DNA from 2 places in the Shewanella sp. MM_2022_3 genome. Region 1 is predicted to be linked to the other one. Evidence: predicted binding sites of a transcription regulator. Region 1 holds the regulator's gene; the other holds the start of a gene.
The links. The regulator FliA, encoded in region 1, starts transcription of late flagellar genes. The targets are predictions, from matches to a motif close to CTAAAGNTNNNNNNNNNNNNGCCGATA.
Positions count from the first base shown of each region.

Region 2: a site for FliA is predicted at 10,169-10,195, ahead of MMG82_RS02140 (VC2046/SO_2500 family protein). Genes of this name have one in related genera too.

Region 1 covers NZ_JAKZGV010000013.1:20,501-34,389, forward strand. The annotation lists gene MMG82_RS09615 (chemotaxis protein CheW) at 1-482, opposite strand, end outside; gene MMG82_RS09620 (chemotaxis protein CheW) at 490-1,470, opposite strand; gene MMG82_RS09625 (ParA family protein) at 1,454-2,245, opposite strand; gene MMG82_RS09630 (membrane anchored protein in chemotaxis locus) at 2,310-2,804, opposite strand; gene MMG82_RS09635 (chemotaxis response regulator protein-glutamate methylesterase) at 2,842-3,966, opposite strand; gene MMG82_RS09640 (chemotaxis protein CheA) at 3,987-6,296, opposite strand; gene MMG82_RS09645 (protein phosphatase CheZ) at 6,312-7,049, opposite strand; gene cheY (chemotaxis response regulator CheY) at 7,063-7,446, opposite strand; gene MMG82_RS09655 (RNA polymerase sigma factor FliA) at 7,494-8,207, opposite strand; gene MMG82_RS09660 (MinD/ParA family protein) at 8,200-9,081, opposite strand; gene flhF (flagellar biosynthesis protein FlhF) at 9,086-10,465, opposite strand; gene flhA (flagellar biosynthesis protein FlhA) at 10,477-12,576, opposite strand; gene flhB (flagellar biosynthesis protein FlhB) at 12,971-13,889, opposite strand, start outside.
Region 2 covers NZ_JAKZGV010000002.1:198,640-216,266, forward strand. The annotation lists gene rsxC (electron transport complex subunit RsxC) at 1-251, opposite strand, end outside; gene rsxB (electron transport complex subunit RsxB) at 255-836, opposite strand; gene rsxA (electron transport complex subunit RsxA) at 837-1,415, opposite strand; gene MMG82_RS02080 (GGDEF domain-containing protein) at 1,541-3,445, opposite strand; tRNA gene MMG82_RS02085 (tRNA-Asn) at 3,648-3,723, opposite strand; tRNA gene MMG82_RS02090 (tRNA-Asn) at 3,769-3,844, opposite strand; tRNA gene MMG82_RS02095 (tRNA-Asn) at 3,876-3,951, opposite strand; tRNA gene MMG82_RS02100 (tRNA-Asn) at 4,001-4,076, opposite strand; gene uvrB (excinuclease ABC subunit UvrB) at 5,156-7,177, shown strand; gene rrtA (rhombosortase) at 7,326-7,940, opposite strand; gene queC (7-cyano-7-deazaguanine synthase QueC) at 7,937-8,656, opposite strand; gene queE (7-carboxy-7-deazaguanine synthase QueE) at 8,845-9,513, shown strand; tRNA gene MMG82_RS02125 (tRNA-Tyr) at 9,694-9,778, opposite strand; tRNA gene MMG82_RS02130 (tRNA-Tyr) at 9,896-9,980, opposite strand; tRNA gene MMG82_RS02135 (tRNA-Tyr) at 10,020-10,104, opposite strand; gene MMG82_RS02140 (VC2046/SO_2500 family protein) at 10,230-10,718, shown strand; gene MMG82_RS02145 (DUF406 family protein) at 10,883-11,170, shown strand; gene MMG82_RS02150 (EAL domain-containing protein) at 11,360-13,543, shown strand; gene MMG82_RS02155 (YchJ family metal-binding protein) at 13,661-14,155, opposite strand; gene MMG82_RS02160 (hypothetical protein) at 14,185-14,760, opposite strand; gene smrA (DNA endonuclease SmrA) at 14,893-15,483, shown strand; gene MMG82_RS02170 (M2 family metallopeptidase) at 15,624-17,474, opposite strand.

The sequences.
Region 1 (13,889 bases):
AACTCAGCCCACTCTTCATCAGATAATAGTTTGTCTAAATCAACTAAGATCAACAACTCATTATCACGATTGCTGACGCCTTGAATAAACTTCGCACTCTCTTCTGTACCAACGTTAGGCGCGTTATCAATTTCAGAACGGCGTAAGTAAACGACTTCAGCAACACTATCGACCAAAATACCAATGACTTGCTTTTCTGCCTCGATGATCACGATACGTGTCGAATCATCCACTTCTGCTGATTGCAACCCAAAACGTGAGCGGGTATCAATAACAGTAACCACATTACCGCGTAAATTGATAATCCCTAAAACATAGTGTGGTGCACCAGGTACGGGAGCAATTTCGGTATAACGCAGCACTTCTTGCACTTGCATGACATTAATACCATAAGTTTCGTTGTCTAACTTAAAGGTAACCCACTGCAATACTGCATCATCTTTACTTGCAGCCACGGCTGCGACATTTCTTGTATCTTTCATGTTTACCTCAACCAATGGAGTCCTGACAGCCTAAACCCGCATCAAGCATTTCAACTAAGGCTTGTACGTGCAAAATGCCACACATTTGTTCTTTAACCACACCAGCTAGCCAAGGACGTTTCCCTGCTTTGCTGCGCCAATTTACTTGCGATTTGGTAATTTTTACTGCATTAAGCAGGGACTCACAAGCTAATCCCCAATTACTGCCCTCTAATAATACAAGATATTGATAATTTACCGATTGCGCCAGTTTATCTGTGTATTTTTCTGGCATAACCCATGCACAGGTATCCACTAGATTTAACTGTTCTTCTCGATGAGTTTGTACACCAAGGAACCAAGAAGGACGGCCAATAATATGATTAATCCGTTCTACTTTGACGATACCACCGAGACTGACTAATGGAACCGCTAACGTCAACCCAGCTACCTTAAAGAATAGTACTTGAAACTCATCATCGAGTACTTCTTGCAGATCTTTTGTCACACTTGGAGGCGCAAAGCCGACTTGGGTGTCGGGCACAGTCGATAAGTTATCGACTTGCGTCGGCGCAACATTCGCAGTCTCATCAACATCAGCCACCGTTATTGCTACAGGTTGCTTGGGTGCTGGTAAAGGTTGCTCGATAACCTCAGTTGGCTTATCAACAACTGTAGCTTCCGCTTTTAGGACTGGCGCAAGCAGGCGCTCTAGCGACTGTTTATTCACTAACGGCTCAGCACTTTCCTTAGAGGAGACAGTAACAATGCTTTTTGCCCGAATAGGTTGTACTTCAGGCTCTAGAGTAGCTTTAACATCCGCTTTAGACCGCTCATGCTCTGCCAAAATGGCATTATTGAGCTGCTGAGTTTCCGTTTTTTTACTGCTATCAAAAGCGGTCGCAACATTTTCTTGAGATTTAATGGGGGAAGCACCAAAGGCACTATCGTCTTCGTGCAATAATAATTCAAAAAAATCAAAAACAGTTTCATCAACCGATTTTGACATGGCCAAACTCCCCAGCTAAAAGAAAATCTAATAATCTTTCATAGGCCTTTACACCACGACAACCGCTTGCATAATGGGAGGCGGGTAAATGCGCTAAACTTGCGTCTCTAAACTTAGTATCTACAGGAATAACATCACGCCATAGACTCTCACCATACTGTTCACTCAACACCTGCAACGCAGCAGGAGATGCCTTAGTACGCTTATCAAACATGGTTGGGACTACGGTATAACTGTAACGAGTCTTCTTTGACCGCCCCATGATTTCCATAGTTTTGACCATGCGCTCAAGCCCTTTAATCGCTAAGAACTCTGTTTGCACAGGAATGACAATATGTTGGCTCGCGGCTAACGCATTCACCATCAGCACACCTAAGACAGGCGGGCAGTCGACGATGGCAACATCATATTCATCAGCAACAAGGGCAAGCAAATTACGCAAGACAAGTCCCATGCCTTCTTGATGGCCTAAAGCTCTATCCAGTGTTGCTAGCGCCATAGTCGACGGTAATAAATCTAAACCATCCACCAAAGTTGGTACGATATGCGATTTAACTAGCTCTTTTGTAAGATGATTGTGCGCAACAAATACATCAAAAAGAGAACCTGGCACCTCTTCTGAGTCAACCCCAAGGTAGTAACCGAGTGAAGCATGAGGATCGGTATCAATCATCAAGACGCGCTTACCCCGTTTAGCGAGTGCTCCCGCTAAACTTGCTACCGAAGTGGTTTTACCGACCCCACCTTTTTGATTCGCTATGGTCCAGACTTTCAAAGCACTGACCTCTTAAATGTTGATTCTGTGCCATTTATAAGTGGAATGATCGCGGCCCACCACGTTACTCTTCTTCCCTTGTCGTGACTCTTATGCCACCGTTAGGCAGACTTATCACCTTAACACCGTCGGCATTTTCCGAAATCACCACAGGAACTTGAGTCGACTCCTGTCGAACCTCTGTTGTCAATGCTGCTTCATTTTGCAAACGCAAAGAGACTGATGATTCAGCAGGTGACTGAGAGGATAACTGTTGTTTATCCATCTCAGGCACTTTTTCAAGTAAAGGCGGAATATTATTACCATCCGCCGCTGGCATTTCAGGCCCAAGAGTCACTGCATTATGTTCACCAGGCGCCACCATTTTTAGCATAGCCTTAGTTTGTTCTGGGTGTGTGGCAAGCCAATCAGCAATGACCTTAGCTTGCTCATCAGGCACCATGAGCACGACTTGGGTCGATGCTAAGCGTTTAACATCAGCAAGCAATTTTATGTTTTTTCGATGATAATCGAAACTTAAGGCACCAAGACAAACGATCGTCATCATCATTAGCACCATAATAAGCACAATATTTGTGCTTATCTGTGACTTGCTGCTAGCCACGTGCAGACTCTTTTAAAATCGACTCAGCCATGTGCTCCAATGAAATGGATTGAGTGGCAATACCCGCACTGGCCACTGCTTGAGGCATACCATAAACGACGCAACTCGCTTCATCCTGCGCCCAAATGGTCGCACCGGCAGCTTTAAGCATGCGTGCTCCTTCTCGGCCGTCAGCTCCCATTCCAGTTAACACTACAGCAAGCACATCTCCACCGTAGGCTTTTGAGGCTGAAGCAAAAGTGATATCGACACAAGGCTTATAATTCATTTCAGCACTACCAGCGAGCACTTTTATTCGGCCTGTGACGCCTGTACGCTCTACCATCATCTGCATTCCACCTGGCGCTAGATACGCACAACCTGGACGCAAAATATCGCCATTTGCCGCTTCTTTTACCTCGATTTTACATAAACCATTTAAACGATTTGCAAATGCTGGGGTAAAAGCGGCTGGCATGTGTTGGATCAGCAAAATAGGGTGCGGATAATTTGCTGGAAACTGAGTCAAAATTTTCTGTAAGGCGACAGGCCCCCCCGTCGACGTACCAATTAACAATAATTTGTATTGCTTACCACTAGCACGAATAGACGATACAGATGACGTGCGCACTGGCGCAGGTGCACTTTGAACAGGAGTGGCCACATTCCCTAATACCGAGCCAGAGCTTGGTCTTGGGGTAATTGGGGCAACGCTAGGACGCGCCACTGGACGGAAAATTCGACGACGACCAAGAGCCTTGACTCTTTGCTGCAATAACAAAATCGCTTCATCTTTATTGGTCGCGATATCTTCAAAACGTTTAGGTAAAAAATCTAACGCACCCGCATCTAGGGCGTCTAAGGTGGCCTTAGCGCCATCATGGGTTAATGATGAAAACATCAGAATCGGGGTTGGACACTTTGCCATGATTTCACGGACGGCGGTGATACCGTCCATGACAGGCATTTCAATGTCCATAGTGATTACTTGGGGATTAAGCTCAGCAGCCATCTTCACCGCTTCAGCCCCGTTAGCAGCCGTCGCGATCACTTCCAGTTCAGGATCTTGATTGACTATTTCACTAACACGTCGTCTAAAAAAGCTTGAGTCATCAACGACTAATACTTTAATGGCCATTCCATTCCTTAACTTGGGAACTAACTTTTATTTTTCGCATAATGCTTTAATAACCCAGGAACATCCAAAATGAGCGCAATACCACCATCGGATGTAATCGTTGCCCCAGCCATACCTGGCGTACCGTGCAACAAGGCTCCCAGTGGCTTAATCACCACCTCTTCTTGGCCAATCAATGCATCCACAACAAAACCGATCTGCATCATACCTAACTGCACTATCACAACATGACCATGTTTCTTGTCACCATGTTTGAAGGTAGTTTTATTTCTATGCAACCAATGCTCTAGATAGAAGAGCGGCACGGCCTTGTTGCGAACGATGACAGTGAGTTGTCCGTCAACAATGTTGGTTTTGGTAAGATCGAGATGAAAAATCTCATTAACACTGGATAAAGGTAATGCAAAAACTTGTTTCGCAACATCAACCATAAGCGTTGGCATAATTGCCAAGGTTAACGGCACTTTAATCTCAAGTATGGTGCCTTTGCCTTTCATCGAGTCAATATGCACAGTACCGTTGAGTTGGGTGATACGGGTTTTAACCACGTCCATCCCCACGCCACGACCAGAGATATCTGAAATCTCGACCTTAGTCGAAAAGCCTGGGGCAAAGATCAAGTTATAAGCTTCATTGTCCGTCATACGCGCAGCGGAATCTTCATCCAGCACGCCACGTTTAATGGCAATTTGTTTTAACTTTTCGGGATCCATACCTGCGCCATCATCTTCGATTTTTAGCAGAATATGGTCACCCTCTTGGCTTGCCGATAGAGTAATCGTCCCCGTTCTGGGTTTACCAGAGGCTTCACGGTCATTTGGCATTTCAATACCATGGTCGACCGAGTTACGAACCAAGTGCACTAAAGGATCCGCAAGCGCCTCAACCAAGTTTTTATCAAGGTCAGTTTCTTCACCGACCAACACTAAATCAATTTCTTTATTGAGCGTACGGGCTAAATCACGAACAACGCGAGGGAAACGGCCAAAAACCTTTTTGATAGGCTGCATACGGGTTTTCATGACCGCACCTTGCAAGTCAGCAGTCACTAAATCTAGATTCGCGAGTGCCTTAGACATCTCTTCGTCATCACGACTAATGCCCAAACTTACCAAACGGTTACGTACTAATACCAGCTCTCCCACCATATTCATGATTTGGTCGAGTCGTGCAGTATCTACGCGAACGGTCGTTTCACCTTGAGGAACATTTGCTGATGCGGCAGCGGCCGCTTTAACAGGAGCCTTCTCGGCGAGCGCAACTTCGGCCTGAGGTTTAACTGCTGGAGGTGTTACCGGAGTAACACTGGCTTTAGGCACAGCAGGAGCCGCAGCAGATGTGGCAGGAGTGGGAGTCGGTTTCGCAGATTCCACTTTTGCAACAGCTTTGGCTGGTGCCCCACCTTTTCCATGAAGTTCGTCGAGTAAACGCTCAAATTCATCGTCAGTAATTTCGTCTGAATCGACAGCAACAGCAGTTGGTGTTGGTGTTGACACTGGCACAGCAACAGTTTCAACCTTAGGCTGAGGTGATATAGGTGTATCTACTTTGCCATTAAATTTTCCTGAACCATGAAGCTCATCAAGCAGGGCTTCAAACTCATCGTCAGTGATATCATCACCCGAGCTGGTAGCTTGTTGTACTTTGGGCTTGGCTGTATTTGATACAGAGGGAGTTGACGCAGTGGGTACTGCCACAGCATCAGCATTAGTAGTGTTAGTCACACCGGGACCTTTTCCACTACCGTGCAGTGCATCAAGCAAAGCCTCAAACTCCGCTTCATTAATCTCATCAATACTTGAGTTTGAAGAACTCACAGCCTCAACAGGCATCTCTTCAACTGCGACAACGTCAACAACAGTTTCAATAACGGGCTCGGGTTCGGGCTCAGCAATAGATTCAGGCTCTGACGCAGTTTGTCCTAATTCTGACGGCAGAGGCTCACCAGAACTAAGTAACTTTAACTTTGCAAGTAATGCAGCATCAGCAGGATCTTGTTGCTCTCCCTGCTGGGTTTGAGCAAACATGGTGTTAATCGCATCAACAGCCTGAAGAATAATATCCATTAATTCTGCTGTGACACTGCGCTTGCCAGTACGCAATAAATCGAATGTGTTTTCTGCCTCATGGCAGACATCAACCATGGGAGTCAAACTTAGGAAACCTGCGCCGCCCTTTACGGTGTGAAACCCCCTAAAAATGGCATTTAGCAAGTCAGTATCATCAGGATTATTCTCAAGGGCAACAAGCTGCTCTTGAAGCAACTCTAATATTTCCCCCGCCTCGATTAAAAAGTCCTGGAGTATCTCTTCATCTACATCAAAGGCCATCAAATTGACTCCCAGTTAGAAACCCAGACTCGATAGCAGATCATCCACTTCGTCTTGACCTGTTACTACATCTTGACGAAGCTCGGCATTCATTATCGGCCCTTCAGCTTCAATATTATTTTTCTGAGTAATCTGACTCTCAATTATTGGCTGCTCACCAAACACCGTCAGCATAGACACCAGATTACTTTCAACTTCCATCACTAGATCGATTACCCTGCGGATCATTTGTCCAGTCAGGTCTTGAAAATCCTGCGCCATCAATATTTGGTTGAGCAATTCGCGTAATCGGTTTGAGTCCAATTCACTTCGCGACATCAAATGCTGAACGTTATGGCAAAGCACCTTAAAATCACTGAGGGCAATTTCACGACGCATTAATTTGTCCCACGATGGCATCACTTGTTGGATGTTCGCGGTTAATGCATTCGCTAACGGCAAGCACTCCTCAACAGCATCCATAGTCTTATTTGCAGCTTGTTCAGTCATGTCAATGACATAACTTAGCCGTTCCTTAGCATCGGGTATTTCTGTATTGGCTAACTCAACTAACCGATTATCGATTTGGAAATCCATAAGAGCGCTATGCAATTGGCGAGTGAGTTTGCCTACCTCATCAAAAAGTTCCCTCTGAAGAGGAGCTGCCAGTTCTCTTAATAAATCATCAGCTTGATTTTGTTCATTCGCGCTTAACAGTTCGACTAAACGCTGAGCATGCTCGAGCGTGATGAGCCCTGATGTATGTGACTTCATAGCTCATCCCTGCTTAAGCGAGTCGTTCGAATATTTTATCTAGCTTCTCTTTCAATGTTGCTGCGGTAAAAGGCTTTACCACATACCCATTCACACCCGCTTGTGCAGCAGCAATAATTTGTTCACGTTTTGCCTCGGCAGTGACCATTAATACCGGTAGATGCTTCAAGGAGTCATCGGCCCTAATGGCTTTAAGTAAATCGATACCCTGCATGCCTGGCATATTCCAGTCTGTAACGACAAAATCAAAATCGCCTTTTTGCAACATTGGCAAGGCGGTTGAGCCATCGTCCGCTTCCTGGGTGTTGTTAAAGCCCAAGTCTCGCAACAAGTTCTTGATGATACGTCTCATTGTCGAAAAGTCATCAACGATGAGAATCTTCATATTCTTGTCCAAGGTTTCCTCCGGTGAGCTGACATTCAGTGCTCAATTAATAATTATACTTATGTCCAATGCTTGAGTTTGCCTTTGAGTCGCAACATTGCCTGACTTAATATCTGGCTAACACGCGATTCGCTTACCTCAAGAATGGCGCCAATCTCTTTTAAATTCAATGCTTCATCGTAGTATAACGATAGCACTAGCGCGTCCCTTTCGGGCAATAATTTTATCGCCTCAACAAGTGCAGAATGAAACTGGGTTTCTGCCAAGACCTCAAACGTACCATCGCTAATATCATCGCTTGTAGTGAGTATATCCTGTGATACGCCTAAGTCTTCTATCCCTATGATTTTACCAACAGAAACATCATTAAGAATATGATGGTACTCATCGAGCGTCATATCAAGTTTTTCTGCAATTTCTGTGTCGCGCGCATCACGACCTAGCACTTGCTCTAATTCATCAATGGCTTGGGCAACTCGACGATTATTTCGGTGGACAGAACGAGGAACCCAATCGCCACGGCGGATTTCATCCAACATGGCGCCACGGATCCTTATGCCGGCGAAGGTTTCAAACTTTGCACCTTTACCGCCATCAAACTTAGATGATGCTTCTAATAATCCCATCATCCCCGCCTGTAGCAGGTCATCTAACTGCACAGAGGCAGGTAATCTGGCGAGCAAGTGATGTGCAATTCTTTTAACCAACGGTGCATACTGTTCAACGATTGACGTTTTATTGTCTAAACAAGTATACGCTGCGGCTTTATTCACTCGTTTTTTCCTCTTGAAAATCTGGTCGTTGAACTAAGCGCTCAACGAAAAACTCCAAATGCCCACCAGGTTGCTGTGGTACTGGCCAGCTCATAATTTTATTCGCTAGACCTTGGTAAGCAATTGCAGCGGGAGACTTAGGATAAGCTTCAACCACTAACTTTTGCTTGCGAACCGATTTACGCAAATTTTCATCAAATGGAATGGTCGCAACTAATTCAAGTGCCACGTCCAAGAATCTGTCGGTCACTTTACTGAGTTTAGCAAACAATTCCATACCTTCGCGTAAACTACGCACCATATTTGCAACAATTTTAAAGCGGAAGACGCCGTGTTCACGGCTGAGGATTTTGATTAACGCATAGGCGTCAGTAATAGACGTTGGTTCGTCACAAACAACAACCAACACATCCTGTGACGCACGGGAGAAACTGAGTACCATGTCAGAAATCCCCGCGGCAGTATCCACGATGAGAATATCAAACTGGGTGCGCATCTCACTGAAAGCACGAATTAAGCCCGCATGTTGCGCAGGACTTAGCTCTACCATGCCCTGAGTACCCGATGTAGCTGGCACAATCCCAATACCTTTAGGCCCCCGGACAATAATGTCATCTAACTCAGCATCGCCAGACAATACATGGGAAAGGTTACGTTCAGCACGGATCCCTAACATGACATCGACGTTTGCTAAGCCAAGGTCAGCATCAAGCACTAAGACACGCTTGCCCTTCTCGGCTAATGCTACAGCAGTATTGATGGATACGCTGGTTTTACCCACACCACCTTTACCACCCGTAACCGCGATTACTTTCACTTTTTCGTTATAGGGTTGATTAATCATACGTAAACCACTTGCTTGATCCAGGGTCATAACTCTACTCAAATGCACAGGTCATATTATCTGACCACGCTGTGTCTGGTAACGATTGTTGTTCTGTGTTTTCTAAGGCCGCTAATGCTTGCTCAGCGAGCATCAAAGTATCAGCAACTTTCATATCTTCGGGCACTCGCTGCCCATCCGTAACATAACTTAATGGCAATCCACTTTGGATCAACACACTTAATGCGCCCGCTAAAGACACAGATTCATCAAGTTTGGTGAGTACAACACCAGATAAGGGAATGCGTTTAAAGTGATTTACAGCATCTTGCAGCACGCGGCGCTGTCCTGTGGCAGACAGTACCAGATAACTGCGGATAGGTATTCTGCTATTTGCAGTTAAATTATCAAGTTGCTGGTAAAGCCGCATATCTCGTTGGCCCATACCCGCGGTATCTATCAATACTAGCTTGCGATTTCTAAACTGATACAGAATTTGCTCTAGTTCAGCAAGGTCATGGGCTTGTTTGACTGGGCAGCCCATGATTTTGCCATAGGTGGCCAATTGCTCATAGGCGCCAATACGATAATGATCTGTGGTAATCAATGCCACTTGGTCAGCACCATGGTGAGCAGCAAAGCGTGCGGCCAGTTTAGCCAAGGAAGTGGTTTTCCCCACACCAGTGGGACCAACTAATGCCACAACACCGCCTTGCTTAACAATATCATCACCTTGATTATCAAGCATATTCGCAAGACTTTGCGGCAGTGCACGAACTAATTCTGCAGGAGTATAGTGTTGGCTCAGCGCAGCTAATTTGTTTGCCACCGCTGGTGAAAACTCGGCCTCCAACAACTTTGACTCCAGCATGGCACCGACAGGGTCGATACGCTTTTTATGCTCAGTCATCAATGCTGAAACCTGATGGGTCAACAAATTACGTAAGGATGATAACTCGTCGCGCATGGCTTCAAGATCGGCATTTTGCTTTTGCGAACTCTGTGACTTTTTATCGAAGGGATTGCCCATATCACGGCGCTCAGCTTTAGGCGCAGCTGCGGTAGCTTGTAATCCTTTAGCCCATGCAGGAAGCTCTGCATCTTGTTGTTGATGCGTGAGTTGTTGGTTTAAACGATTTTGTTGCTTCTCAAGCAAGGCTTGGAGTGAGTCCGCTGGCGCCGAGGGTTTTAGCTTAGTTTCAGCGCGGATCGGCGCTTTGGCGCCGAGCGAAACTAAGTCATCACTCACATCCATAAAGGTCGGAGTGGCAGCAGGCGCTTTCGCTTTTGGCTCGTCGTAGTCAACGGCAGCGACAATCTCAATACCGCCATTCACCTTTTTATTGGACATAATCACCGCATCGGAGCCGAGCGTGTCCTTCACTTGGGCCAGTGCAGCACGCATGTCTTTGGCAAAAAAACGTTTAATCTTCACTTATGCGTCCTCTACTGGCCGACGGCAGACACTATGCGTATTTGCTTTTCATCGGGGATTTCTTGGTAAGAAATCACTCTGAGATTAGGAATAGTATATTTAACAAAGCGAGACAGTGTCGCACGTAACATACCTGACGTTAGCAAAATAGCGGGCTGGCCAACCATTTCTTGCTTTTGAGCGGCATCCGCTAAGGATTGCTGCATACGCTCTGCAAGACCTGGCTCGATATTTGGACCATCGCCACCAGTTGCTTGCATTGATTGATGCAACATCTGTTCCAATTCTGGCGCCAAAGTTATGACAGGTATTTCGAGTTCAGGGCCTGAGATCTCTTGAACTATCATGCGCTTCAATGCGATACGCACCGCTGCCGTTAACACTTCAGTATCGTTACTCTTAGTGCCGTATTCTAACAAAGTTTGCACTATGGTACGCAAGTCTCTGACAGAAACTCCTTCATTTAATAGGTTTTGCATCACTTTTACGACATTTCCGAGCGGCATCACATCAGGAATAAAGCCATCCACCAACTTAGGCGAGTGTTTAGCAAGCATATCCATCAGTTGTTGCACTTCTTCGTAGCCTAAAAGTTTTGCTGCATTATTCGTCAATATTTGGCTGATATGAGTTGCCACTACCGTCGCTGCATCCACTACCGTATACCCTAAGGTTTGGGCATGTTCACGCAGCTCAGGGGCAATCCACACGGCTTCGAGACCAAAGGCAGGATCACGGGTCTCAATGCCATCTAACTTACCGTACACTTGTCCCGGATTAATGGCGAGCTCGCAGTCATGGCGAATATCCGCCTCACCCACAACAACGCCCATAAGAGAAATACGATAGGCATTAGGCGAAAGGTCTAAATTGTCACGTATGTGAACCGCAGGAACCAAGAATCCCAATTCTTGCGAAAGCTTTTTACGTACGCCCTTGATCCGGCTGAGTAATTCTCCACCTTGACCTTTATCGACTAAGGGAATCAAACGGTAACCCACTTCAAGACCAATAGTGTCGACATGATGCACATCGTCCCAGCTAAGTTCCTTAGGCTCTCTTTCGGCTCTTTCCGTTGGGCCCGTTTTGACTTGTTCGAGGGCTTTGGCACGTTTAGCCTCATTACGTTTAAATATAAAATAAGCCGCACATCCCGTTAAAACGGCGAAACTTAAAAACGCCATATGCGGCATTCCAGGCACAATCCCCATAACGAACAATACGCCAGCAGCAATCCCTAGCGATTTATGACTGTCAAACATCTGACTCATCAACATCTGACCCATATCGCCAGATTCATTTTGGCGAGTTACCATCAATGCCGCAGCAATTGACAGTAATAAGCCTGGGATTTGGGCGACTAACCCGTCACCTATTGTTAAGAGGGTATAAATTTCAACCGCTTGAGAGAATGTCAAACCATGCTGCACAATCCCGATAATAAAACCACCGAGAATGTTGATCACTAAAATCATGATACCCGCGATAGCATCGCCCTTAACGAACTTAGACGCACCGTCCATTGCGCCATAGAAGTCAGCTTCGCGGGTGACTTCAGCCCGCCTAGTTCTGGCTTGATCTTGATTAATAATCCCCGCATTTAAGTCAGCATCAATTGCCATTTGCTTACCAGGCATCGCATCCAAGGTAAAGCGAGCACTCACCTCAGCAATCCGGCCAGCACCTTTGGTAACAACAGCAAAGTTGATAATAATCAGAATGATAAATACAACTAGACCAACGGCATAGTTACCACCAATCACTACGGAGCCAAAGGCTTCAATGACCTTACCCGCCGCATCACCACCGTTGTGACCTTCGAGTAATACCACACGGGTCGATGCCACGTTAAGTGCAAGTCGAAGCAGTGTCGCAACTAATAAAACGGTTGGAAAGGCAGCAAAGTCTAAAGGTCTATCGGTATAAATCGCGACCAAAAGCACAATCAAGGCTAAAGCAATGTTAAAGGAAAATAAGATGTCGAGTAGAAACGGGGGAATTGGCAGTACAATCATCGCCAATGCTGCAAGCACTAGTGCTGGCGTACCTATGCCCTTAAAAGAGCTTAGCTTCAACTGTTTTACTTGGCCTAAGGAGGCTTTAACATCCATTCACAGATACCTAAACTTTGACGTATAACTGCCTAAAAGCAAAAAGCACGCCAACAACTAACAATCAGGTAGTAAAGCTAATATGTAGCTAGCTAACTTTACGTTAGAGCACTATTTACTCGTTACTACGACTTGTTGAGATTTCAAGATTATATTTTGTTCATTCTGGCGCGAAACGAAGAAAGATGTGTGGTTGTTCTACTCAAATGACGAGCTGCTTTTATGACAGAAAGTAAGAGTAAGGGCTTACAAGACGATTACTGATGGCTGCATTTGGCTGGCTTTTCTGCCGCGTTATCGTCCGTTTATGTAGAATAACTACACGGCACGGACTTTGCCTTGCATAAAAGCCAGCCTAATTGCTGCAAAAATAACCATGAAACGTCAACACGCCCTAGTACTTCAGATCTTCAGGAATAGGTTGATTAACGGGAATAGGGATAGGTTTGCGGCCACGCCCTTTTTGATACTGCCTTAACTGGAATACATAAGCGAGTACCTGTGCTACCGCGGTAAATAGACCTTCAGGGACTTGTTGATCAAGTTTCGTTGTATGGTAAATAGCCCGCGCAAGTGGTGGTGCAGTAACAATGGCAATATTATGCGCCCTTGCTACCTCACGAATTTTAAAGGCAACCTCATCGACGCCCTTAGCAATCACAAACGGTGCTGCAGAGCGCTTAACATCATATTTTATCGCCACTGCATAGTGCTCAGGGTTCACCACAATCACATCCGCATTGGGAACTTCGGCCATCATGCGTCGCTGCGCTAATTCACGCTGCATTTGGCGGACTCGCCCTTTGACCTCAGGTTTACCCTCGGTATCTTTATACTCGTCTTTGACCTCCTGCTTTGTCATTTTCAGCTGTTTATTATGGTTCCAGATCTGAAATGGCACATCGATTACCACAATGAATAATACGGAAGAGCAAAGTAGGATAAACATCCATACCAGTAAATCTAAGGCGTGGTAGACATTCCCAGGAAGGTGATCGGCAGAAAGGAGTAAAATATCATTAAAGTAATGATTTAGAAGAAAATATGCCGCCAACGCAACAACAGAAAACTTAGCAATGCCCTTCGTTAATTCAACCAAGGCTTGCACACCAAACATCCGTTTAAAACCCGCAATCGGGCTCATTTTGCTGGCTTTAGGCATCATGGCTTGGGTAGAAAAATTCATTCCACCAAGGGACACGTTTCCGATAAATGCCACCACCACAATCAGCAGCATAATCTTAAGCAACGGCCAACCTATTTCGCCGCCGACAACGCCCCAGACATTAAACATTTGATTAGTATCAAAAATT
Region 2 (17,627 bases), on a different contig from region 1:
GGTGCATGTACGGGCAAATGCCAAATTGAGGTACCTTGAGTTAATGGCGCGCCTTTTAATACTTTGTCACCCACTTTGACTGCAAGGGTGCAGTTTTCGCCTACCTGTGGCACAGGCACAAGGTATTCCTGCGCTAATGGCAGTTGGCTAATCGGTGTGGTGTTTGAGAGGAATTTGACTTCAGGTGGATGAATGCCACCAGGTGAGCGCCAAAGGGTTCCTTTATCTAATTGATCTAATAAAGTCTGCACCGCTTATCCTCTCTTTTCTTCGTGCGGGGTCTCTTGGATAAGAGTCACGGGAATGGCATTTAAGCGCCAGTTCCAGTTTTTCAGATTTTGGCCCACAGGGATCATATCGATACAGTCAACGGGGCAGGGCTCGACACAGAGATCGCAACCTGTGCAGTCAGCGGTGAGCACGGTATGCATGAGTTTGCCCGCGCCAATAATGGCGTCGACAGGACAGGCCTGAATACATTTAGTGCAGCCAATACATTCATCTTCGCGAATATAGGCGACTTTTTTGACTTGGGACTGAGCCTCGGCGTTGAGCGGCTCTGGCTCGACCCCCATTAAGCTGGCGAGTTTTTCCATGGTCGCAGTGCCGCCGGGCGGGCACTTGTTGACTTTATCACCATTGGCAATGGCTTCGGCGTAAGGACGACAACCGGGATAACCACATTGACCGCATTGAGTTTGCGGCAGAATCGCTTCGAGTTCATCGACGATAGGATTACCTTCAACCTTAAATTTTAAGGCGGCAAATCCGAGTAATACCCCAAAGAACAATGCCAATAGGGTCAATAAGATAACGGCAATTAACATGGTGGACATCTATTTAACCAATCCTGTAAATCCCATAAAGGCCAATGACATCAGGCCCGCGGTGATCATGGCGATAGCACCGCCTTTAAACGGCATGGGCACATCGGCCGCCGCTAAACGTTCACGCATCGCGGAAAACAGAATTAACACTAAGGAAAAACCCACCGCAGCACCAAAACCATAGATAGCAGATTGAATAAAATCGTGTTTTTCGTTCACGTTTAATAGGGCTACCCCTAATACTGCACAGTTAGTGGTGATCAGCGGCAGATAAATTCCCAGTGCGCGATGTAGGGCTGCACTGGTTTTCTGCACTACCATCTCGGTAAATTGCACTACCACCGCAATCACCAGAATAAAGCTCATGGTACGCAGATAACTGAGATCAAAAGGCAATAATAGGTATTGATTCACTAGGTAACTGAGAATGGATGCCAAGGTCAACACGAAAGTGGTCGCCATAGACATACCGATAGCGGACTCCAGTTTGCTGGAGACCCCCATAAATGGACATAAGCCTAAGAATTTCACTAATACGAAATTGTTGACCAGTACAGTGCTGATCAACAACAGGAGATATTCACTCATCTCAATACTTGTCTAAACGGATCTTGGCCGTATTATCGACTTTTCCGTTTGCATAAACAACATATAGAATGCAGGGTTAACTATCTTTACTGTAAATATGCATGCTTGATTAACCCTGCATTGGTTTAAATTTGATCAGTTAGGGTGATGGCCTGTGGCTGGGCAATGTAATAGCCTTGGAGGCCATCAACGAGAAGTTTTTCGAGGGTTAATTTTTCTTCTTGGCGCTCAACACTGGTCGCAATTACGCGGATACCTATACGTCTGGCAACGTCTACCATCATCCGCACAAAGAATTTGTTATTGCTGTCTTCATCGATCGCCGAGGTGTAGCTACCATCAAGCTTAATGTAGTCTGGGCGCACTTCGCTGAAGAATTTGAACGAGGTAAAACTCATGCCAAAACGCTCAATTGATACCCTCGAACCTACGCCATGCACTTCACGTACAAACTTATAACTCGCCCCTAAATTGGCTTGCATACCGGATTCGTTAATCTCAAATACTAAGCGTGAAGCGATATATTTATGTTTGCCAAGAATATCCTTTAACCAGCCAACAAACAGTTCTTGATGCGCTGAAAAGGCACTGATATTGACCCCAAAATTGCCGCTAATGGTGGGATTTTCTTTAAGCATTTTTAATGTAGTGATCACCACGAGTTTATCTAATTCTGTGCTCATTCCATGGCGCTCCGCCATGGCAATGACTGTGGTGGTCGGTAAAAACTTCCCTTCACTATTGTAGAAGCGTGCCAGCAACTCGCGATATACCTCGACATCGTTACGGCAAGGTTGAATCGGTTGTTGGAAAAATTTAAGCGCTTGGCGGGTGACTAAGTCGTTGATTGCCAGTTTCCAACGGTCGTCACCAAATTGCTGATCCGCATTGAGTTTCTCTTGAATATGATAACTATTAGGACCAAGGGTTTGCGCTATGCTGACAGCCGTATCTGCAAGGGATAGCAAATTGACGGGATCAGTCCCTTGTTGGTATGGGACAAGCCCGATATGTGCCGCGGATTCTGCTTTGATCATCTGTTGATATTCATCAAGGAAAATTTTCAGTTGATCTAAAAACTTAGGTCCATCCTTTAACACTAAATCGGGCAAAAAAATCGCAAAATCGGCACTGGAAACGCGGTAGCACTCTGCATCGGGATATTTTGAACAGGCTTTACGAATGCAATTAGCCACATTCGATAAATAATCGTCACCCGCTGAGCGCCCTTGAAGTTGGTTGATATGAGCCAGTTCAGTCGCTTTAACCATGGCCATTAATCCGAGTTGAGGAATCGCACGATTGCTAATACTTTCCAACTTGGAGGTAAAACGAGGACGACTGCCAAACCCCGTAATGGGATCTTGATAAGCCACTTTATGCAGTTTCTGGTTTTCCTGTGTGAGGCTATCGACTCGTGATTTTAACGTTGTACGGCATTCCTCAAGCGCTAATCTGACGGGGGTCATTTCGCCATTCAGTCTAGAAGACTCTATGGCTGAAAAACTCAACTCCGGAACATGCATAATATAATCGGCAGCATAACGGATAGAAGATTTTAATTTATTGATAAGTAATAAAAAAACAACAACTAATACAATGTAAGCTAGCAGCAATGAGAATCCTAGCTGCTGGGTATTGGCAATGGCGTTTTCGATGGCTTGGTTAACACTCAACTTAACTTGTAACCGACCCGCAGGCAGCTTTTGTGTATGTGACAAATCTAAGGAAAATAACCCAGCAAGTGGGTGAGCCATTTGGGCGTTGAGTTCACCTTGAGTGTAATTAAGTTGCCCATCAGTATCATCAATATATTGAAAAAATTGCAGAGGGTAATGTTCGGAGAGGCGTTGGTAAAGTTCGCTACCATTACCTTGCCACTGGTCAAAGTTGACCATGTATTGTTTGAAATTATTGAGTTCCTGCTGTTGTTCTGCCTGTAACTGGTGATTTTCGCTTTGATAAATCCAACCAAAAAGGCCTAAAAAGATCAGCAACAAAAAAATGGGATACGATTTAGACATCGCCATAAAATTCGCTCTCAATATGTCAAAGTATGTGCAATAAGATATTGCATGAGATTTGAAATAACACCGTTATCTGCGTGATGATACACGGTATTTTGGTTAACAAACTGCTCACAGTGTAACCGTATTTAAGGCAAAACAGAAATGAAAAGCGTGATCTATAAGCGTTAGATGTAGGATAAAAAACAGATGAAGTGAAATAAAATGGCTCCCCTGACTGGACTTGAACCAGTGACATACGGATTAACAGTCCGCCGTTCTACCGACTGAACTACAGGGGAGTAGAGGGTGCGATATGACTATCGACTTTAGATATTACTTTAAAATGGCTCCCCTGACTGGACTTGAACCAGTGACATACGGATTAACAGTCCGCCGTTCTACCGACTGAACTACAGGGGAATCGTTTTAACGTATCAGCTTGCTAACTAAGTGGCTCCCCTGACTGGACTTGAACCAGTGACATACGGATTAACAGTCCGCCGTTCTACCGACTGAACTACAGGGGAATCGTTAGTTATCTAACTGTATTCTCATTGATTATCAATGATTAAAGAGTGGCTCCCCTGACTGGACTTGAACCAGTGACATACGGATTAACAGTCCGCCGTTCTACCGACTGAACTACAGGGGAATCGCTTTAATCGTCTCGATGACTCGTTGAGAACGGAGCGCATAGTAAAACGCTCTGTTGGAGGAGTCAACTCGAGTTACTAAAAAAAGTGTAATTATGCTGTTAAGTGCTCATCTAATGTGCATCATGGTGTAGAAATCAGCATTTTGATGAAGAAATAACTTAACTTTTCGCAAGATAGCGCTGTTCGGTACCATAAAATTTGTCAATGAAAAGTGCTCAAAGGCTGGCTCATATCTTCAATTGCTTAAAGATCCGTCGCTTGAGCATCAAAATCACTACGGCATTGAATAAATACACGAAAGTGCAAAATTGGCTGAATGTTTACAGGAACTAATAGCAAACAAAGTCAATGCGGATTCCGGCAGATGCGAACCCTTACTCAGAAAGGTTTTTGCCCGCATAAATAATCGCTTACCTCGTTATAATGTTAATGATGCTATTTGGGCTGAGTCTATTGCGTGAGTAGTGAGCGCTGACGTTTAGGCGAATAGAGCCACAACTCGGGCATTATCCTCTTTCTAGTCACTAGATGAGCGCCGTTAAACATTAAGATGACCATTTGATTGCAGCAAAGTGAAACTTTTTGACTACGGCGTTTTAGTGCTCAAACTGACGATAAAACGCACTGAAATTCAGGATTAATGCCAAATTAATACACAAGGAAGGACTTTCATCTGCTTACAAAATTGCAACTTAAATTTATGCTAAAAAAGATAAGGCTTGCAATTGTCAACTATCTGAAATTTAAGGATTAATATTTTTATCGCCAAAATAGTGCAATTTAAGTCCATCGCCCGTGCACCAAGGGTTTGCCGCTTGTTTTAAGTCGCAACTCACAGGGTTATCCACAGAATTTGTTGATAAGTCGAAATAAGCGAGAAACCATGCGGGATTGAGGAGTATTTTTCATCCCCAACATTGGAGATAAATGGTTTGTAATTTAATTACATTTGATAAAAGTTACTACTTGTTACATTGGCGTTTATGTTCAGTGTAGGCTGATTATAAGATAACTGCTGGAGCTTAATCTGTCTCTTGATTAGAATGGTTCGACTAACCACAAGGATATGTAGCGCGTGTCAGAATCTGTTTTTCAGCTTGAATCCCAATTTGCCCCCGCAGGTGACCAGCCAACAGCCATTGCTAAATTGGTTGATGGCCTCGAATCAGGCCTTGCTTGCCAAACCCTATTAGGGGTGACGGGCTCTGGTAAGACGTTCACCATCGCCAATGTGATTGCCAAGCTTGGGCGACCGACCATTATTATGGCGCCAAACAAAACACTCGCCGCACAGTTATATGGCGAGATGAAAGAGTTTTTCCCCAATAATGCGGTGGAATATTTTGTCTCCTATTACGATTACTATCAGCCTGAGGCGTATGTCCCCGCATCTAATACCTTTATAGAAAAAGATGCCTCGGTAAACGCCCATATTGAACAAATGCGGCTCTCGGCCACTAAAGCCCTGCTGGAACGCAAGGATGTGGTGCTGATTGCCTCGGTATCGGCGATTTATGGTCTTGGCGATCCTGACTCTTACCTAAAGATGCTATTGCACCTGCGCCAGGGCGATACCATGGGACAGCGGGAAATTCTTAAGCGCTTGAGTGAATTGCAATACACCCGCAATGATATCGAGTTGCAGCGCGGTACCTTTCGTGTTCGCGGCGAAGTGATTGATATTTTCCCAGCCGATTCAGACCGCTACGCGATTCGGGTGGAGCTATTTGACGATGAAATTGAACGCTTAAGTGAGTTTGATCCGTTAACTGGGCAGATTATCAAACGTATCGCTCGCACTACAGTGTACCCTAAGACCCACTATGTGACGCCGCGGGAAAAGATCCTTGAAGCCACCGAGCTGATTAAGCAAGAGCTGCGTGAGCGCAAGCAATATCTGCTCGACAATAATAAATTGATTGAAGCACAGCGGATCCACGAGCGTGTGCAATACGACATTGAAATGATGGTGGAGCTAGGCTATTGCTCCGGCATTGAAAACTACTCCCGCTATTTATCAGGACGCGCCCCCGGTGAGGGGCCGCCAACGCTGCTCGATTACTTACCCGCTGATGGTTTATTGGTTATCGACGAATCCCATGTCACCGTGCCACAAATTGGTGCCATGTATAAGGGTGACCGTTCCCGTAAAACCACCTTGGTGGAATATGGCTTTCGTTTGCCCTCGGCGTTGGATAACCGGCCGCTGAAGTTTGAAGAGTTTGAGCAGTTAATGCCGCAGACGATTTATGTGTCGGCGACGCCAAATCCCTATGAATTGGATAAGAGTGGCGGCGAGATTGTTGAACAAGTTGTGCGGCCCACAGGATTGCTCGACCCTGAGCTTGAGGTGCGCCCCGTTGGCATTCAAGTGGACGATTTGCTCTCTGAGGTCGCTAAACGGGTTGCGGTAAACGAGCGGGTGTTAGTCACCACGTTAACTAAACGTATGTCGGAGGATTTAACCGAATACCTCGATGAGCATGGCGTCAAAGTCCGTTATTTGCATTCGGACATTGATACCGTGGAGCGGGTGGAGATCATCCGCGATCTGCGCCTGGGTAAGTTTGATGTGCTGGTCGGGATTAACTTGCTGCGCGAAGGCTTAGATATGCCGGAAGTCTCACTCATCTGTATTTTGGATGCAGATAAGGAAGGTTTTTTACGTTCGGAGCGTTCGCTGATCCAGACCATTGGTCGCGCCGCGCGTAACGTTAATGGTAAGGTGATCCTCTATGCCGATCGCATCACCAACTCGATGGCAAAGGCGATGGGCGAAACCGAGCGCCGCCGTGAGAAACAGCGAGCCTACAACCTTGAGCATGGCATTGTGCCAAAAGGCGTGGTCAAGCGTATTACCGATGTGATGGATGTGGACGATGGCAGAGAGTCTGAAAAGGGTTATGGTCAAGCATCCCTTGGCAGAGTCGCTGAGCCTAAAGCCAAACGTTATCATGCAGATGCTGCCCAGCTGAGCCATGATATCGATAAGCTCGAGAAGCAAATGCATGAACATGCGCGTAACTTGGAGTTTGAACAGGCGGCGGCCTTGCGTGATGAGGTGAAACGCTTAAGGGAATTACTGATCAGCGCATAAATGAGTTTCTCGCCTAAGCAAGGCGTTAAGACTCGACGCTGTGATGCTAACGTTCTGCCACTAGGGTGTTTTACTGAATAAAAAGCCGCTAAACACATTGTGTTAGCGGCTTTTTATTGGATTAGATCATCAAAGAAGAATCGAGACTTTATGCTTTTTCTTTGGTTAGCATCGTGCGTGGGAGCATAAAGAATAAGAGCGCGCAGACTAAGCCACAGATCAAACCAACTAAATGCGCCTCGGTGGCCACCCGCGCGCCGATCATTGCGGTTACATCATCACTGGCACCATAGAACTGTTCATGGCAGACTTTGACTATCACCCCGAGCAGCAGCAAATAACCAGAGTACATTTTGCGGCGAATATCCTGCACTGCACCAAAGGTAAATAGGCCATGTAACATGCCGCTCAAGCCTACATAGCCAAATAATTGTGGGTAACCTAAATACAGACCAATGCCTTCAAACAGACAAAGCAGGATAAACAGCGCGGTTAATCCCTTAAGCTGGTAGTGAAAGTGGTGCAAAAACAGTACTACCCATAATCCAGCGAGGTTCATCAACAGGTGCCAATGATTGGTATGCAGCAGATTACCGGTAATCAGGCGCCACCACTGGCCGTCACTGATATCGCTGCGTCGATAGGCGAGCAGATTATCTACGCTTGGGGTAAAAAGTCCCGCAACATACAAGAGCGCGCAGAGCAGACTGACGACAAGCGCCAGCCAATAGGGGCCGAGTTTTGTTAACGTCACCAGTCTCACGCCTGCGGTTTACCCGTTTCAGTTGCCTTGTCGAGCGAGGTCATCACCTCTGCTTTATTTTGCAGGTAATCCTCTAAGCCTCGTTTACGAAGGTGGCAAGCAGGGCAGTCACCACAACCATCACCGACAATGCCGTTATAACAGGTCAGGGTATGGTGGCGAACTAAATCGAGCTGCTGGTATTTATCGGCCAGCGCCCAAGTTTGGGCCTTGTTGAGCCACATTAATGGCGTGATGATCTCAAGCTTTTTATCCATGCCTTGCACCAGTGCTGATTCCATTGCACGGACAAAGTCGTGGCGACAGTCGGGATAACCCGAAAAATCGGTTTCGCAGACACCGGTAATAATCGCCTCTGCCCCTAATTGGTAGGCGTAGATCCCCGCCAAAGTCAAAAATAGGATATTACGCCCAGGCACAAAGGTATTGGGCAGGCCGTTTTCCATTAACTCGTGGGACACTGGGATCGCATCCCGGGTGAGGGCAGAAATGGCTAACTCGTTGAGTAAACTCACATCCATCACTTTATGGCTGGTGATGTTTAAGCGTTTGGCGAGGGATTTAGCCACGTCAATTTCTTCACGGTGGCGCTGTCCATAATCGAAGGTGATCCCATGGACTTCATCATACTGTGTTAAGGCTTGAATAAGACAAGTCGTTGAGTCTTGTCCGCCACTGAAAACCACTACCACCTTTGAAACTGATGCTGCTGACATAGGATCCACTTAAATTGACACATAAAATAGGGCGTAAGTGTAACTCAGGCGCTAGGGCTTGCAAACTCTTTGCTGGCGCGTGGCGACGGGTATGCGGCACTTAGTATCACAATGGCAGAGGCGGTAAAAACTTGCAGCTGCATCTAAAATCCTCTATAAATGCCGCCCCAGAAAAACGGAACGCTAGCATGAATTACCCAGTCAACGAAGTCTTTGAAACCATTCAAGGTGAAGGTGTCTTTACCGGAGTACCCGCCATTTTTGTGCGTTTACAGGGTTGCCCTGTGGGATGCGCTTGGTGTGATACGAAACAGACTTGGGATCTGCTTGAGGAAAACAAGGTGTCACCCGAACAAGTGATTACCGTCGATGGTTCTGTGGGTCGCTGGGCAAACCATACGGCGCAGAGTCTTATCGAGGCGTTCAATGCTAAGGGATACACGGCGCGCCATGTGGTGATCACAGGTGGTGAACCTTGTATGTACGATCTGCATGAATTAACTCACACGTTCCATGCTGCCGGCTTTGCCACTCAAATCGAGACCAGTGGCACCTTTGAGGTGAAGTGTGATGCTGATACCTGGGTGACTGTCTCGCCCAAGATCAATATGAAAGGGGGTTATAAGGTGTTAGCGCAGGCATTGACCCGCGCCAACGAGATAAAGCATCCGATAGCGACCGAACATCATATCGACGAACTCGATGAGTTACTCAAAGGGATTGATGTGTCAGCGAAAACTATTTGTTTGCAACCGATCAGCCAAAAACCAAGGGCGACGGAATTAGCCATGAAGGTGTGTATTGCTCGCAACTGGCGTTTATCGATTCAGACCCATAAGTACTTGAATATCGATTAATCGCCGCTTAGTGCTGTGCACTCTTCTTTAACGATCCGAATGGGGCGTTTTTTATCAGCTAAATCTATGAATTAAAGACAATAGTTTTAAGTAAGCGATAAAAATAATTTTGGATAAGGTGGAGTGTTAGAAACAAAACTTAGGGAATAAAGCGGTATATAGCGTGAGATGAGAAAGAAGTGGTGGAGGGAGAAGGATTCGAACCTTCGAAGGCGGAGCCGTCAGATTTACAGTCTGATCCCTTTGGCCACTCGGGAACCCCTCCACATATTTTCTTCCGACTTTTAAGTTGCGCTTAAAAATCATCTTAAATCTTGGCCAGATTTAAGGGTAAAGCAAGTTTACAGCAGACTAACGATTGACGAAGCACAGAAGATAAAAGTGGTGGAGGGAGAAGGATTCGAACCTTCGAAGGCGGAGCCGTCAGATTTACAGTCTGATCCCTTTGGCCACTCGGGAACCCCTCCACGAGTATCTTTTATAGCATCGCTAATTGTTAGTGCAAATGGTGGAGGGAGAAGGATTCGAACCTTCGAAGGCGGAGCCGTCAGATTTACAGTCTGATCCCTTTGGCCACTCGGGAACCCCTCCTCAATTGCGGCCGCCATAGTAGTCAGAAACCTTAGGCATGTAAAGTCTAAATATGAAAATTTTCCTAAAGTTCTTGTTCAACTGGTCGATTAACTGACAACGAGTTGTTTTAGCGATGTTTTTTTATGCAAATCGATGTTCCTTTAATCAATGAAGCCCAAATTGGCTCCCGCTTAAATGCGGCAATCGAACACAACAGGCGAGGTGAGTTTGCCCTGTTGCTGTCGCTATTGTCTGCTGACGCGAGGGACATGGCGCAGTTTCAATGGCAAAAAGAACTCGATACTGCCGAAAAACTACAACGTCAGTTTGAATTACCACCAAAACAAACGTTAGTGGCGGATTTATCCTCAGACAATCATATTATCGACAATAGCGCCGTGTTTATGCAGCAAGGGGCAAGAGCATTTCAATTGCAACAGGCCTTGCGACCGGAAGCGTTAGTGATCCGAGGTGGTGAACCCATCGCCATGGCCGAAGCCTTAAGTAACTGTGAGTTTACAACTCGCTTGCGTCAGCGTGGACAATTGCAATCTCCTCAAGTTGAAATCATGCACTTTGCTGATCAACTGGCGATCCAACGTAATTTGATCCCACGCTTAGCCAGTGCTTAATGCTACTGAGGCTATTTATTATCAAAGGTATTATTTCGGGTAATAAGCGTGAGCAATACCAGAGTCTCTCTCATCATCATTCCCTATAATTAGTCGTTAGTGATATTAATGTTGAGTCGATTATGTTGAGTTTTTAACATGAGACCATTAGAGAGGATAACCCTATGAAAGGTATCATTGCAGGACAAACCCCCACAGTAAACGACACATGTACCGATTGCGGCAGCTTTGTCGACATCGGTGCTGTGATTGATGAACAAGATACTGTGCTTGAGTTGCAGTTTACGGGTGGCGAGGCGGAAAATGAGGCGGCAAAGATGGTTGAGCGTGCCCAGACACGTTTTCGACACACGCAAGCGAGCGTTACTCGAGGTGAAACGGGTGTGACGCTCAAACTGGTATTTGATGTCAGTGTCGAAAAAATGATTTTCCAGTTAGAGAATGGTCTATAGCGCAACCCCTGTGATACAAGTCGAGGTTAATTTGTAATAAAGTGTGGCCGATGTTGCTGTTTTAAATGTAGATCGTGTAATCTGCGTCAACAAAAACAATGATAAATCGGCTCCATTAACACTCCTATCTTTGGTGTGTTAGTCGCAGCATTATCGTTTTACCCAACACGAAGTTTTGTAGGGATCAGAGTGAAGCGACGTCAGCATCAACACTTATTAGAGTCTTTAGTCCATTCTACGGCAAAGCAGCAGGGTGATTTCACTAAGACGGCAGAGTTAGCGACAGAGCTACTGTGTCAGAATTTAGCGGTCTCCTTGGTGTCGGTGTGGATTTTTTCTGCCGAGCAAAACACCCAATCTCTCGTCGCCCAGTTTGGGGCGATGGCGCTGCAGGACATCTACCGTCCTAAACTGCTGCAAACGGTGCCGCGTTATTTAAATGAACTAAAAAATCACAGACATATAGATGCTGGTAATACGCTTATTGACCCGCGGTTGACCGAATTAGTCGATAGTTATTTTATTCCACGCCAAATTTTATCCAGTCTCGAAGTCGGCATCCGTATCAATGGCCATCTTGAGGGCGTGCTCTGCATTGAGCGCGCGCAGCTCACACACCATTGGCACGATAGTGAAATTCATCTGGCTTGCCAAATGGCCGATCAATTAGCCCTCACTCTTGCTACCAAACATGCTTACGATAAAGAAGAACGTCTCAGCCTTTTTCGCTGCGCCATAGAACAATCTCGTCAAATGACTATGTTGATTAACTTGCACACTGAAAAAGTGGAGTACGTTAACCAAGCACATCAGGATATTAGTGGTATTTCGCGGAGCAGGAGCGTTGGCACTAATTTACGTGATTTAACTTTTTTCAAACAGCACAATGCGTTAGCTGAGCAGACCTTAGCAAAAATTTTCAGAGGTGAACTGGCAAAAGGTGAAGTGCAATTTAATCGTGCTGATGGTAGTCGTTATTGGCTGAAATATGTTGTGAGCCAATTTATCACCGATAGAGGCAATCATTACGCTTTAGTGTCGGGTGAAGAAAGTACGGATGAGCATAACTACAAAGCGGAGTTGGAACGTCTGGCGTGGCGTTGTAGCTTGACTGGACTTAACAATCGCAGTCACTTTAATCGAGTGCTCGAGCGAACAACACATGGGCTACTGTTGCTAGTCGATTTAGTCGCCTTTAAGCGTTTTAACGATACTTATGGTCATGAAAATGGCGACAGCCTGTTGATTGAGATTGGCCGGCGCTTAAAGCATTTTTCAGACATCAACAAAGCGACTGAAATCGCTCGTGTCGGTAGTGATGAGTTTGCGGTATTACTGACCGACGATAACGCAGTTTATGATCTGGACTATATCAGCACCCGCTTATACCAGCATTTAGCCATGCCGATATTAATTGGCCGTGAACAAGTGGAACCTAAACCCGCACTGGCCGTGGTTGATATTGCGTCGGTGGCAAATTTATTTGCACCACTGACCTGCGCCGATATTGCAGTGCAATATGCGAAGAAGAAAAAGGGCACAGCAATTCAAGTCTTTAACAGTACATTGCTGAGTGCGTTTAAGGAAGATGCGCAAATTGAACGCGATTTGCATAGTGCTATTCGCGGTCGACAATTTGAGCTTTATTACCAGCCCTTAAGGGATCTCGAACAGCAAACTTATATCGGTGCCGAAGCGCTTATTCGTTGGCATCATCCCAAAAGAGGCGTGCTATATCCCGGCGCGTTTATTGATATTGCCGAGCAATCGGGGATGATTAATGCGATAGGCAGTTGGGTATTAGAGGCGGCCTGTCGGCAATTGAATATTTGGCAGCATCACAATGCCGATCTTAGCATGCATGTTAATGTGTCTGCGCGGCAGTTTTTTAGTGGTAATTTGTATGAACAAGTATGGCAACTCTTGACCCGTTATCGTTTAAAGCCCAAAACCTTAATTTTGGAAATTACAGAGACGGAACTCATGGGCGATATTCGCCATGCGACCTTATTGTGTCAGGAGTTGGCTGAACTGGGGGTAGGCTTGGCTATCGATGATTTTGGGACGGGTTACAGCTCGATGCGCTACCTTAAACAGTTTCCTATCAGTAAGTTAAAAATCGATCGCTCGTTTATTTCAGATTTGACGATTAGCCGCGAAAGCCAAGAAATCGTCTCGGCCATTATTGCGATGGCGAGTGCGCTCAATATTTCCTTGACCGCAGAAGGGGTAGAAACCGTCGAGCAGGAGGCGTTTTTAGCCAAGAGTTTGTGTCATCAGGCACAGGGATATTTATACAGTCCAGCCCTGCGAGAACCCGAGTTTGCGCAGTTTTTGCTGGCCGCGAAACAATCGAGTTTTATCGCCCACTAAACCAGATGTTCGTATTGGTGTGATGAAAAAATTAAGGCAATCAATTGATTGCCTTTATTTTATGAGTCGATTGTTTTATGAATCGATAGTTTTATGAGTCGATACTGTCATCAACAACTATCGTGTTAAGCAGCACTGTTTAAATTTCTTACCACTCTGGCAAACACAGGGATCGTTGCGCCCAGGGCGTTTGGCTTGCATTTGTTGTCCTTGGGTATAGTACCAACGGCCCTGTTCAAATATAAACTCAGATCGTTCATAGATTGCATCAATCTCACCCGCGAGTTTATACCAAGCTTTGAAGGTCACATTGCCGCGTTGAGTACCATCGGGATAGATTTTTTCATTCGCAGCTAAGACCTCAAGCCCTAACCAATGTGGATGTGGGCCTTGCTGTAGTTGTTCGAAGGTTAAGCCATCGAGAAAGTCTACATGGTGAGTTTTAATAATGTAATCAAAATTTTTCAACACAAATGCGCAGTAGCGTGAACGCATTAGTTGTTCGGGACTGGTGGCCACTTGAGTCCCTGAATCAACATTAAGGTGCAACGTTTCACAACAGTGCTGATAAGTTTTTTGGCTGCCACAGGGACAATAGGCTTCTGGTGTCATGAGTGTAACTTGCTCAATAATAAAGATTATTATTTTGGTTTTTTACTGTCAGGTAACGGCGGAAACTGACGGCCATAGTAAAGATTTGGCACAGGCTTCGCATTCAAATAAAAACTAGGCTCGGCTCGATTGTTCATATCAAGGGTGACATTCCAGCGGTGCTGGGTGTCTTTTTGTGTGCCAATGACGAACTTGCCAGCAAATTCACTCACGGGTTCGCCAGTCTCTTCGGCGGGATAAAAACGCACTAAATAATAGCCTGTGTCGAACGCGCTGTTGCCTGATAATTTGCGGTTTAGCACCCGAAAGTCGATATCGATACGGGCCTTTTTGGTTCGGATTTTATCAAAAAAGCGTTGATAAATGGCGACAATATTATCACGGCCATAATAAATTTCTTTACTTTGACTTTCTGACAGATAACTTGCGTCTTTAGCATAAATCTCGGCAGTGACGTCGTGATTAAGTTCATTAAATGCTTGAGTAAACAAAGGATAATTCGCATTTATCAATTGATCTGTTGTCATGCTGGTCTTGGCTTTTGAGGGGGTCGCAAAACTCGGCAGCGACAATAGGCATATCAGGGCTAGCAGCAAAAATCTCATTACATTATTCTAATCAAGCATTCATGGCGCCACTATAATGGAGGCGCCCGCTGAACTAAAGGGGTGAATGTTTACAAAGTGTGTTTCTGTTGTAAAAGTGCACACTGAGTGTGAAGAGTGGAGGAGCTTGCCATGCTGGATAATGAATCGGCACTATTTTTTGAAGAAATGGCGGGAGTTGTGCCACTTAAAGGTGATGTCAAGGTGGTGAATTTACAACCTAAGGCATTAACGGATGAGCAAATTCAGCGCCGTGATGCGCTTCAACGTGAGGCTTATTTGGCTTGTATGCCGCTGGATTTAAGCTTGATCCCGATTATGGCACCCGATGATATAGCCAGTTTTAAGCGTGAAGGGGTTCAGGGGGCTGTTTTTAAGCGCTTAAGGCTGGGGCAGTACAGTATTAAAATGGAGTTAGATGTGCATGCCTACCGTTTGAGTCAGGCCAGAGATGCGTTACTCAATTATTTGTTAGCGGCGCAGGCCCATGGTGAACGTTGTGTGATGCTCATTCATGGTAAAGGCCATAACAGTAAACCCGTGGCTGGATTGCTTAAATCAGCGGTATGTCACTGGTTATCTCAGCTTGATATGGTACTTGCCTACCATTCTGCGAAAACCGAGCAGGGCGGCACGGGCGCCTTATATGTGATGTTGACTAAATCCGAGCAGCTTAAGATTGAGAATAAAGAGGCAAATCGTAAGGGAATGGGTTGGCGTTAATGGATTTGCGAACGCATTGATTTCTCTGATTGGCGCGAGCGTTAGACCTTAATACTGGAGCTTAAAAAAATGCCCAACATTGTTGGGCATTTTTATCGGTTTAGTTTAAGGCGTGGATATGACTCGCACCTGAGGCTTAATTACCAGCCACATTGACGATTCGCAGCTTTGTTCTGCTCATCAAGCCAGATTTTAAGCGGCGCAAAATAATCGAGTACTGCGCTCGCATCCATCATTTCCGTTCCTGTGACTTCTTTTAAGGCAACGGGCCAAGGTTGGCTTGCACCAAGCGCTAACATTTTATTGAGTTTTTCTCCAGCCGCTTGATTGCCGTAAATACTGCATCGATGCACTGGGCCCTTGTCTCCAGCCGTTTCACACAGCGCCTTGTGGAACTGGAATTGCAGAATATGCGCGAGGAAATAGCGGGTATAAGGCACATTACCGGGCACATGGTATTTTGCACCTGGGTCAAAATCGGCTTCGCTGCGATCAGTCGGGGCCTTAACACCTTGGTATTTCTCTCTTAATTCCCACCAGGCTTGGTTATACTGCGCTGGAGTGATTTCACCGCTAAAGACTTTCCAGCGCCACTGGTCAATCATCAAACCAAAGGGGAGAAAGGCGATTTTATCCAGAGCTTGTTTAAGCAGTAAGCCAATATCCTTCGAAGCATCGGGCACGTCTTCGAGCAAGCCAATCTGTTTTAGATAGCTCGGGGTGATAGATAGTGCAATCGTGTCACCAATGGCCTCATGGAAACCATCATTGGCACTGTTTTTAAACAGGAAAGGCTGCTGTTTATAGGCACGTTGATAGAAGTTGTGTCCAAGTTCGTGGTGAATGACGGTGAAGTCTTCAGCGGTTTTCTGGATACACATCTTGATGCGGATATCATCGAGGTTATCCAGATCCCATGCCGAGGCGTGACAAACGACATCACGGTCTTTGGGTTGTAAGAATAAAGAGCGGCTCCAGAAACTTTCGGGCAGCGGCGCAAAGCCCAAAGAGGTGAAAAAGCTTTCGGCTTGTTTCACCATCTTCTGCTCATCGTAGCCTTTCTGCTCAAGTAGCTCGGTCACATCATAGCCTGGATCGGCATCATTCGGGGCGACGAGATCGTACACATTCCCCCATTGCTGCGCCCACATATTCCCTAGCAAATGTGCCGGAATCGGGCCTGTTTTCGGCGCAATGGCATCACCGTATTCGTTATTCAGCTCGCCGCGAACATAACAATGCAGGGATTCGTAGAGGGGTTTAACTTGTCCCCATAAACGGTTTAATTCCTGTGAAAATTCATCGGGTTTCATATCGTATTGGCTGCGCCACAACTCGGACAGATTCGCGTAGCCTAAGTCTTTTGCGCCTTCGTTAGCGAGTTCAACTTCACGTTGAAATAGCGGACGCATTGGTTTTGCAATTTCACGCCAGCCTTTCCACGCTTCAAGTAATTTAGCGGGATCCCGCGATTCCGCCATCAGGGTAGACAGTTCAGGTTGCGTCATACATTTGCCATCGGCGAAGCAATATTTGCCTTTACCGTAGAGCCCATTGAGTTCGGAGCTAATTTGCGCCAGCTCAGCATTTTTGGCGGGATCCAGCGGCGCCGGTAACACAAGTGCACTGCGAAGAATATTCAGTTTGCGCGCATTGGCGGGATCGAGTTCCACATTGGCATACTTTGCGGCTTCAGTGGCAAACTTAACGGAAGCGGCGCTGACTTTTTCACCCACGGCGGCCGATAATGCTGCGGTATCTTCGGTAATAAAGTTGCTGTAAATCCATTCGGCACGATTCGCTTCGATGGATAACTGCGCCATTTGCGCTTCCGCATCTTGTATAAAGGCAATGGCCTGGGCTTTATCGGGCGCATTTTTGTTAGCTGTAGTAGCATCGGCCTTGCTTTGTGCATCATTACAGGCGCTTAAGCCTAAGGTTAGCGCAATGGTGAGCGCGAGTGTCGTGGGATGATTTAATCGAATAGTCATGTATTACAATCCGCTGTTGTTTTTGTGTTGCACATTCTACCTAAGTGGATTGTATTTTGAATAAAACTTGATGGCTTTTGGCTCTTTTTTGCAATCACTGTGATTGGCTTGTTAAGCCTCGTTGTTGTGACGAAGCTTATTTGGTCATTTTTC